2 regions of the Solibacillus sp. FSL R7-0682 genome follow, and region 1 is predicted to be linked to the other one. Evidence: riboswitches for the same ligand, from Rfam matches in the RefSeq annotation. Region 1 holds a riboswitch; the other holds the start of a gene.
The links. Region 1 has a riboswitch for FMN ahead of MKZ17_RS13970 (ECF transporter S component). Riboswitches for the same ligand answer to the same signal wherever they lie in the genome.
Positions count from the first base shown of each region.

Region 1 (4,440 bases):
ACAAAGTACTACAACGAAAGTTTTATAGCTGATTTTCGGATACACTTCATTAAAAAATTCACTACAAGCAGTAATTAAACCAATACTCGTTTTCAAACAAGCTAATACAATAATAATCGCTAATAAAATCGCACCGTATGACCCGAAATAATGATCAGCTACGGCAGCAAAGATTTGACCCCCATTATCATATGTACCTATTGCTGTTACACTTGATGCGCCCATATAGGCAATAAGCCCGTATATTAACATCATTAAGGCCATCGCAAAAATACCTGATTTCCAAGTTGCTTTAGCAATTTCCTTTTTATCTGTGATTCCTGTTCTTTTTATTGCATTAATGACGATAATACCGAACGCAAGGGAAGCAAGGGCATCCATTGTGTTATAGCCTTCTTTAAAGCCCGTCATAAACGCTTCATTTATATAACTGCCTACAGGCTCAACGAAATTACCCATCGGTGAAAACAAACTAACAGCAATTAATATAAATAAAAAAATTAAAAATGCTGGGGTTAAATATTTTCCGATATAATCCATAATTTTCGCTGGATTTAGCGAAAAATAAAAGACAATAGCAAAGAATATAAAGCTAAATACGGCGAGCCATATTTTCGCCTGCGATGGGTCAATAAACGGTTCAAATCCTACAACAAACGGCACCGTTGCCGTACGTGGAATTGCAAAAAACGGACCAATTGTTAAATAGAGTGCTAAGGCAAAGATGACACCAAATACTGGGTGCACTCGACTCGCTAAATCTCGTAAACCATTGCTCCCTGATAAGCCTATTGCTAAAATTCCTAAAAACGGCAATCCAATCGCCGTTACTAAAAAACCAAATAGTGCTAGCGAATAATTTGTACCTGCAAGTTGACCCATTTGGATTGGAAAAATTAAGTTACCCGCTCCAAAAAACATCCCAAACAGCATCGTACCAATTACCGCATACGTTGAAAATGGTATTTTTTTATCCATTGTCGTCTCTCCTAAGATGAAAAATTTCTTTGTTGAGTATTGACGAAATATATCGATTTTTCACAACAATAGACAATATGATAACAGGCAATTAAAGTGAAAACAATAGCAAATCTTTAATAATGAAATTTTTATTCAGAATATTACCGAAAATCTACTATTTCAAAAAAAGGTTCTAAGTCAAATGTTGGGGTAATGTCATAATGATTCATTAATTGGCACTACCTTTTTGTTTTTTTCTAAACAAGTCCGTTGATTTCCATTACGGGCGGACGCTTTCCGCGGGCTCACAATTTTCTAAGATTAAACCTTTTAATCCTGGGATATTCATATAGCACAAATTGAATAGATACCCCAACAAATATTATAGAACCCAAAAAAAGAGCTGCACTGTGAATACACGTATTCATAGTGCAGCTCCTACTATATATTCATTATGCAATATATTGACGACGCTGATTTTCAATCCACACACGCATTGTACGGTAAATCATCGTGACAATAACTAGCATCATAATTCCTTTAATAAGATTGAATGGTAAAATACCTAATATAACTGTTTCATACATATCGAATTCTGGCATTCCTAATAGATACGTATACATAGGTAAAAATGCTAAATAATTTAACGCTGCCATACCGACTGACATCACAACAGTTGACGCAACCAAGCCTATAATTAAACCTTTTACAGTTGGAATTTTTTTATAGATGAAGTAAGCAGGTAAAATGAATAATACACCTGTAGCAAAATTCGCTAAATGCCCTACAGGAATCCCTTCAGGCGCTCCTGTGTATACCCAATCTAAAATATTTTTAATAAGTTCCACTAAAATACCAGCAACCGGTCCCATTGTAATTGCCGCTATTAATGCAGGCACATCACTAAAATCGATTTGTAAAAAGACAGGAAACCACGGTAACGGGAAGTTAAATAACATTAATACAAATGAAATCCCACTTAGCATTCCGATTGTTACGAATGAACGTAACTTTAAACTTTTCTTTTTCATACTAAATCTCTCCTCATTGCTGATTCTATCTCGCAAGAAGAAAGGACGGACATACCATTTTCATGAAAAAACCCTTATGTAATATTTACATAAGGGAGAAATAGGCACACTTAAATAAGGGTCTATCCGTACATTTGTAGTTATAACATCCTATTTTTTGTATACAAAAGAAGCCTTTATACAAAAGGATATTTTTATTGTACTACAAGCGTACGACATTTTTCATAAAATGACGACCGTACCTTCATCTTCTCCCATCCAGACTATACTGTCGGCTTTGGAATCACACCAAATCCTGCACACACAAAGTGGCTCGCGGGCTCGAAAAGTTTTGACGCAACGTCCTCCAAGTGAATGGTCAGAGGTTGACACTTTTATTACCGCCGGTCGGGAATTACACCCTGCCCCGAAGATGAATCAATATTAAATTATGTTACACTACCTATTATAAATAAAAAAAAAGAATTGTAAAGACTATTGCATACAATTCCTAGTAAATTTATTTGAATTTATAGATAAGGTTTCATCTTCCGACCATTACGTAAGATGAAACCCCATGATTTATAATTATTAATAATAAAAGATATTTGCTGCAATTGGTTTATCTAATGGCCCTGTAAAATTAAAGCCATTCCACTCTTCTTGGACAATTTGTTCGAACTTTACTTGTCGATCAAATTGGGCAGCTGTCATTAATATCCCTTCGATCATACGCATCACTTCAATGGCATCAAATTGTTGTAAATCAAGTTCATTATCAAATTTCACAGTAACTACATTCTTATCGCTCTTCACTGTGTAAGTTACATTTGGCAAAATTACTGTTCGATAAATATCATTCGCTTCGGTTGTCATATTTTGTAGTGCTTCTTCCACTGTGGAATAGCTCATACGAAAATTAGGACTTAAATAGACCGCGCCAGTACTCATTTGATAAGCATAATAATTATATTTTTCCGACGAACTTCTTAACGAAATCGGCTCTTTCACCTCGCCCACATAATCAAGGTCAATACTTGCTCCATCCATGTTTTCTAAATACACTTGCTCATAATCATCACTAAAAGTATCAATAAGGGTACCAGTATAATTCGATAATGCCCCTAAACTTGTATCATATGGATGATCTTTAGGCAATTGATGAACTAATTCTCCATCCTTTTCCAGGAATTTCCCCTTAAAAGGATGGAATTCTCTGAAACCTCGCCCCTCTTCATCAATTAATGGAGCAAATGCTTCATACAACTGCAACTTGGTTGGTGCTGTCGTTCCTAATTTTTCATTGACAATTTCATTGGGAATTAAAAAACTAACTGGTACACTTTCTGCATTATCACCTGATAAGCCAATTGTGAATAGCGTTACATCTTGTAATTGTGACTCATATACTAACGTATGTGCAGCTAATGATTCATCCAGAGAAAAGGATGAGGCTTCTTCCGGCAAAGCCAATCGTTCATTTTTCGCTGCGCTATCAGCCATTTTTAAAGAGCTTTCGGTTAATGCCTCACTTGCTTGATCCTGTGCTACATTATTTGACGAACCAATAAACTGTCTTGCAAATACAACAATTAAAAATAGCGAAGCAATAGAAGCAATTAATGGCGTCCAGCGAATTCCTTTCGGTTTAACAACTTTTTTTTGTGGCTGAGGCGATTGTTCACTAAATGCACCTTCATCTAAAAGTCGCTGGAAAACTTCCTCTTTGGAACGATTGTCTGTAACTTTTGGCGACTGCTTTAATAAATTTTCAATCTCACTCTCATCCCAATGCTCTTTTTTCATAATGAATTCGCCTCCTTTCCATTATTTCGATCAAGTATTTGGCGTAAGTTTTTCAGTGCTCGATGCTGTGTTGTTTTAACTTTACCAATTGTCCAACCAAGCACTTCTGCCGTCTCTTGTATCGATAACTCTTGCATGTAGCGCATTATGACAACCATTTTTTGATCTCCAGAACATTCTTCTAATGCAACTAATATTTGCTGCAATTGATCATTATGCTCCGTATACTCTTCAGGTGAAGGTACCGGTGAAACAAGTTGCTCTGTCTCCCAATCAAATGCTGTAAACGCATGCTTATCTCGAATTTGTTTCTTCCGAAAATGATCTATCGCTACGTTTTTGGCAATAGAGAATAGCCATGTCTTTTCACTACTTTTCCCTTCAAATCGATCATAGGATTTCAATACACGTATATATACTTCATGCGAAAGATCTTCCGCAACTGAACGATTTTTCACTAAATAAAACAAAAAATTAAAAACATCTTGATGATACATGTCGTATAATCGATGGAATATGGATTGTTGCACCCATCCCACCTCCGTTCTATTAATTTGTCGTTTCAAAACAAAAAAAGTTACAAACCAGCAAATAATTATTAGTTAGTTAGGCTCATCTACTCAACATATGAAGAAAGGAGCTGCTCTGAAAGTAATTACTTACA
Region 1 is NZ_JBBOUI010000001.1:2,749,179-2,753,618, forward strand. It holds gene brnQ (branched-chain amino acid transport system II carrier protein) at 1-978, opposite strand, end outside; gene MKZ17_RS13970 (ECF transporter S component) at 1,413-1,991, opposite strand; FMN riboswitch at 2,234-2,409, opposite strand; gene MKZ17_RS13975 (hypothetical protein) at 2,562-3,776, opposite strand; gene MKZ17_RS13980 (RNA polymerase sigma factor SigX) at 3,773-4,306, opposite strand.

Region 2 (4,440 bases), 1.2 Mb from region 1:
TAGAGAGTGTGAAAACGGGATTTACGCTGGGACTACATGCCTTGCTAGTGACTTGAAAGAAGCGAAAAGACGGATTTATTGTGACCAATATGAAGATCCATATGCCCATTTTAGTGACATGATTCCACTAGAACAGTTAGAGGAAGCCGCGTTAAGTGATGATCAAGTGTTGCGAATCCGTGCCTTTAATACGATGTTTGAGCTAGGTGAAGAGGCAGCACATATAGTGAATCGAGTATTAACCAATATAAAGGTACCGGAACATGAGCAGATACTAATGGAGATTACAGCAAGCCATTTCAAAAATTTGGATTTATTAGGAGAAGAAGCAAAAACAAGATGGTTGCTTGAATAAAGGATTTCATTACCAAATTAAACCATTAAGTGACTTTAAACACATTTAATAGTAAAATAAGGAAAATAAATAAGTAATATTGACCTATAAACAAAAGAAATGTATTATTGAATTATTGCAAGAATATTTCGGTAATATTGAATCATCTTACCCTTTATTGTAAATGATAGTATTGCAAAAATAATTTAAAAGGGGCAAGCATGAGATGAAGTGGATTTATTTTATTTTTGGACTAATAGCTGGTGTTGTATTCATGCAGTGCTTTAGGAAAATTAGAAAATATAATAAAAACGTAGGCTTTGTTACAGAAAGTGCAATTTTAAAACTTGCTGAAAGTTCAAAAGATATTATTTATTATTACCAAGTGCACCCGGACTACGGACATAAATACATGAGTCCTTCCGTTGAATGTTTTTTAGGTGAAGGTATGCAACAACGATTATTTACTGAGCCGTATTTAATCTTTGAACGTATTCATCCTAAAGATTATGATATTCTTTTAAGTAAATTAAATGGTACAATAGATTATTCAAAGGCAATTAAACAGCGTATTCGTGATAATGACGGGAATTATAAATGGTTTGAGGAACACGCAACCCCGGTATATGAAAATGGAGAGCTGATCGCCGTACAGGGAATTCTAAGGAATATTGATGAAAAGGTCCAGTTAGAGCAAGAATTAAATTATAAATTATATCATGACTCATTAACGAATATTTATAATCGTGATTTCTTTGAAAAATTAATGGATACATATAATACGATCGAAAATACGTCCATTGCGATAATTTTATGTGATTTAGATGATTTAAAAATGATTAATGATACAAAAGGTCATAAAAGTGGGGATCATTTAATTCAGGAAGCAGCAAAGGTACTCGATCAATTTAGTACGGATTGTCTATTCGTATCGAGAATTGGTGGGGATGAATTTGCGATAATTATGCCTAATGTCGATCAAAATCAGGTAGAGGACTTATGTACACGCATTGTAGAGCAATTACACTACTATAACGACAGCCAGCCATCCTTCAAACTTCGTATGTCAATGGGCTTTGCACATAGTCAGCAATCTGTTGGTGAAATGGATCGTTTATTTGTGGAAGCCGATGGAAAAATGTATGAACAAAAGAGGAATAGGAAACAAAGTAACGATAGGCTCCTATCTTTCGATTAAAATACAGCGTATGTTTAGTTATCTTTTACAAATATGCATGAATCCGTATATACTGTATTCATAATAAAATTGGACAGGGGGAATACAAAATGACTGAAAATCATGAAGCACCAAAAAAGAAAATGAGTTTGCAAGATTTAGTAAAGCAACAGCTTGAAAATAAAAAAAATAATGGAGCAAATAATAAAAACAATTTAAAGGGCGATACATCAACGAAAAAGATGAAAAGCCAACAATCGAAAAAAACAAGCAACACGCGCCGTAAAATGGGCGTGTAAAACATGTGACATGCTAAAAGGAAATCTTATAGCATGTTTTTTTATTAAAACCAATGCTTTGGTCATTTCACAAATTTTACTTTTTCTTTTACAAGTTTATGATACAATAATGACGAATTGAATAAATTCCTTCGGGGTCGGGTGAAATTCCCAATCGACGGTGATGAGAAATTCTCTAAGCCCGTGAGCCACTTTTAGTGTGCAGGATTTGGTGCAAGTCCAAAGCCGACAGTTACAGTCTGGATGGGAGAAGGAGCAGGCAAGCATTTTAACCAATTGTTAAATGTTTAATTTGGCATACATATTAGAAGTAGGCCAAATTTGTAGTATCTTTTTGTGCGAAAATTTTGCAACAAAGAGGTCTATTTGTGTTGCATATAATCCCTTCACCCCAGTGAAAGGGATTTTTTTCATTTCAAAAATTAATAGATTTCCTTCGGGGTCGGGTGAAATTCCCAATCGACGGTGAGGAGGTATTCTCTAAGCCCGTGAGCCACTTTTAGTGTGCAGGATTTGGTGTGAGTCCAAAGCCGACAGTTATAGTCTGGATGGGAGAAGGAAGCAGTGCAAGTAGACTTTGAAAAAAATTTACGTTCAAAAGTCTTATTTGACGATGCCAATTTTACCTCTCATCAAACTCCGAACCTTATGCTCGGGGTTTTTTTATTTTAAAAAGAGGTGAGAAAAAGATGTTTACCGGAATTATTGAAGAAATAGGAACCGTGACGCAAATGCGCCTATCCAGGCAAGCAATGGAACTATCAATTCAAGCTACGAAAATTTTAGAAGATGTAAAGTTAGGAGACAGCATCGCAGTAAATGGTGTTTGTCTAACAGTCATCAATTTTACGAAGGGTGAGTTTACTGTTGATGTTATGCCTGAAACGATCAAGTCAACGAGTATCCAAAGCCTGCGAATGGGCTCAAAAGTAAATCTTGAACGCGCAATGTCTTTACAAGGACGCTTTGGTGGACATATCATATCAGGCCATGTAGATGGGATAGCGACCATTTTACGAAAAAGACCAGTGGAAAATGCGGTGTACGTAGATTTAATGATGGAGAAGTCACTGCTTAACAACTGCATTTTAAAAGGGTCCATTACGATTGACGGAACAAGCTTAACGATTTTTGATTTGTCTGATTCAACAATTACGGTGTCATTAATTCCACACACTTATAAAGAATCCATTCTCGGCATAAAAAGGGTCGGAGAAATCGTCAATATTGAAACGGATTTGATTGGCAAATATGTAGAAAAGCATATAGCGAATCGAGGAACGGCGAATATTACGAAAGATTTTCTACAACGAAACGGATTTTAAGGAGAGGTTGAAATGAACACAATAGATGAGGCAATTTTATCACTTAAAAAAGGTGAAATAATCATCGTTGTCGATGATGAAAATCGTGAAAACGAAGGTGATTTTGTTGTGCTAGGTGAACATGCGACACCGCAAAATATTAATTTTATGGCTGTACATGGACGTGGTTTAATTTGTACACCCATTTCTGAAAAAGTTGCAACAAGCTTGGCGTTGACGCCGATGGTTGAGCGTAATACGGATGCTCACCAAACAGCCTTTACAATTAGTATTGACCATCAATCGACAACAACAGGTATTAGTGCCTTTGAACGTTCGGCAACGATTTTAGCGATGCTTGATAAACAGTCAAAACCAACAGATTTTCACCGACCAGGTCATGTGTTTCCGCTAATTGCAAAAGATGGAGGGGTACTGAAGCGTCGCGGCCATACAGAGGCTAGTATTGATTTAGCACGTTTAAGCAATTCACAAGAGGTAGCAGTTATTTGTGAAATTTTAAAGGATGATGGGACGATGGCTCGATTACCTGAGCTTGAGCAAATTGCTGAAAAACACAATATGAAATTAATATGTATCGACCACTTAGTCACATATATTCAAACAAAATTCCAACAAGTTTAAAGGAGCAATCAACATGGGACAAATTTTTGAAGCACAATTAGTAGGCACAGACTTAAAAATTGGGATTGTCGTAGGACGATTTAATGAATTTATTAATGATAAATTACTGAGCGGCGCATTAGATGGTTTAAAGCGTCATGGAGTAGATGAAAATAATATTGATATCGCTTGGGTACCTGGAGCATTTGAAGTTCCGTTCATCACGAAAAAAATGGCGGAATCTTCAAAATATGATGCTGTAATAGGTCTTGGAACTGTCATTCGTGGCGCAACTACACATTATGATTATGTTTGCAATGAAGCAGCAAAAGGCATTGCAAAAGTAGGTTTAGATACAGGAGTACCAATAATTTTTGGCGTTGTCACAACAGAAAATATCGAGCAAGCAATCGAGCGAGCAGGTACAAAAGCTGGAAATAAAGGCTATGATAGTGCTATTTCAGCGATAGAAATGGCAAATTTGAATCGAATGTTTTAATTTGTTAATTAATAACAATTGTTGAAAAATGATGTAACGTATATATGATCTAATGTAAGAAATGTCATTTAGTCAAATAAATTTTAAATTTAGAGAGATAATAATCCTGATTGTATTTTTTACTTTACAGGAGGAAAAGAAATGGATCAGGAAATGAACTACGGTAGTGATTATAAATATGTTCCGGCAACTACAATTAATAG
Region 2 is NZ_JBBOUI010000001.1:1,588,707-1,593,146, forward strand. It holds gene MKZ17_RS08090 (DUF4085 family protein) at 1-355, shown strand, start outside; gene MKZ17_RS08095 (sensor domain-containing diguanylate cyclase) at 561-1,532, shown strand; gene MKZ17_RS08100 (hypothetical protein) at 1,622-1,810, shown strand; FMN riboswitch at 1,934-2,069, shown strand; FMN riboswitch at 2,239-2,374, shown strand; gene ribE (riboflavin synthase) at 2,500-3,135, shown strand; partial or broken gene ribB (3,4-dihydroxy-2-butanone-4-phosphate synthase) at 3,148-3,732, shown strand; gene ribH (6,7-dimethyl-8-ribityllumazine synthase) at 3,773-4,237, shown strand; gene MKZ17_RS08120 (MBL fold metallo-hydrolase) at 4,379-4,440, shown strand, end outside.
Region 2: linked by a shared signal. The riboswitch ahead of ribE (riboflavin synthase) and the one ahead of MKZ17_RS13970 (ECF transporter S component) in region 1 are both predicted to bind FMN.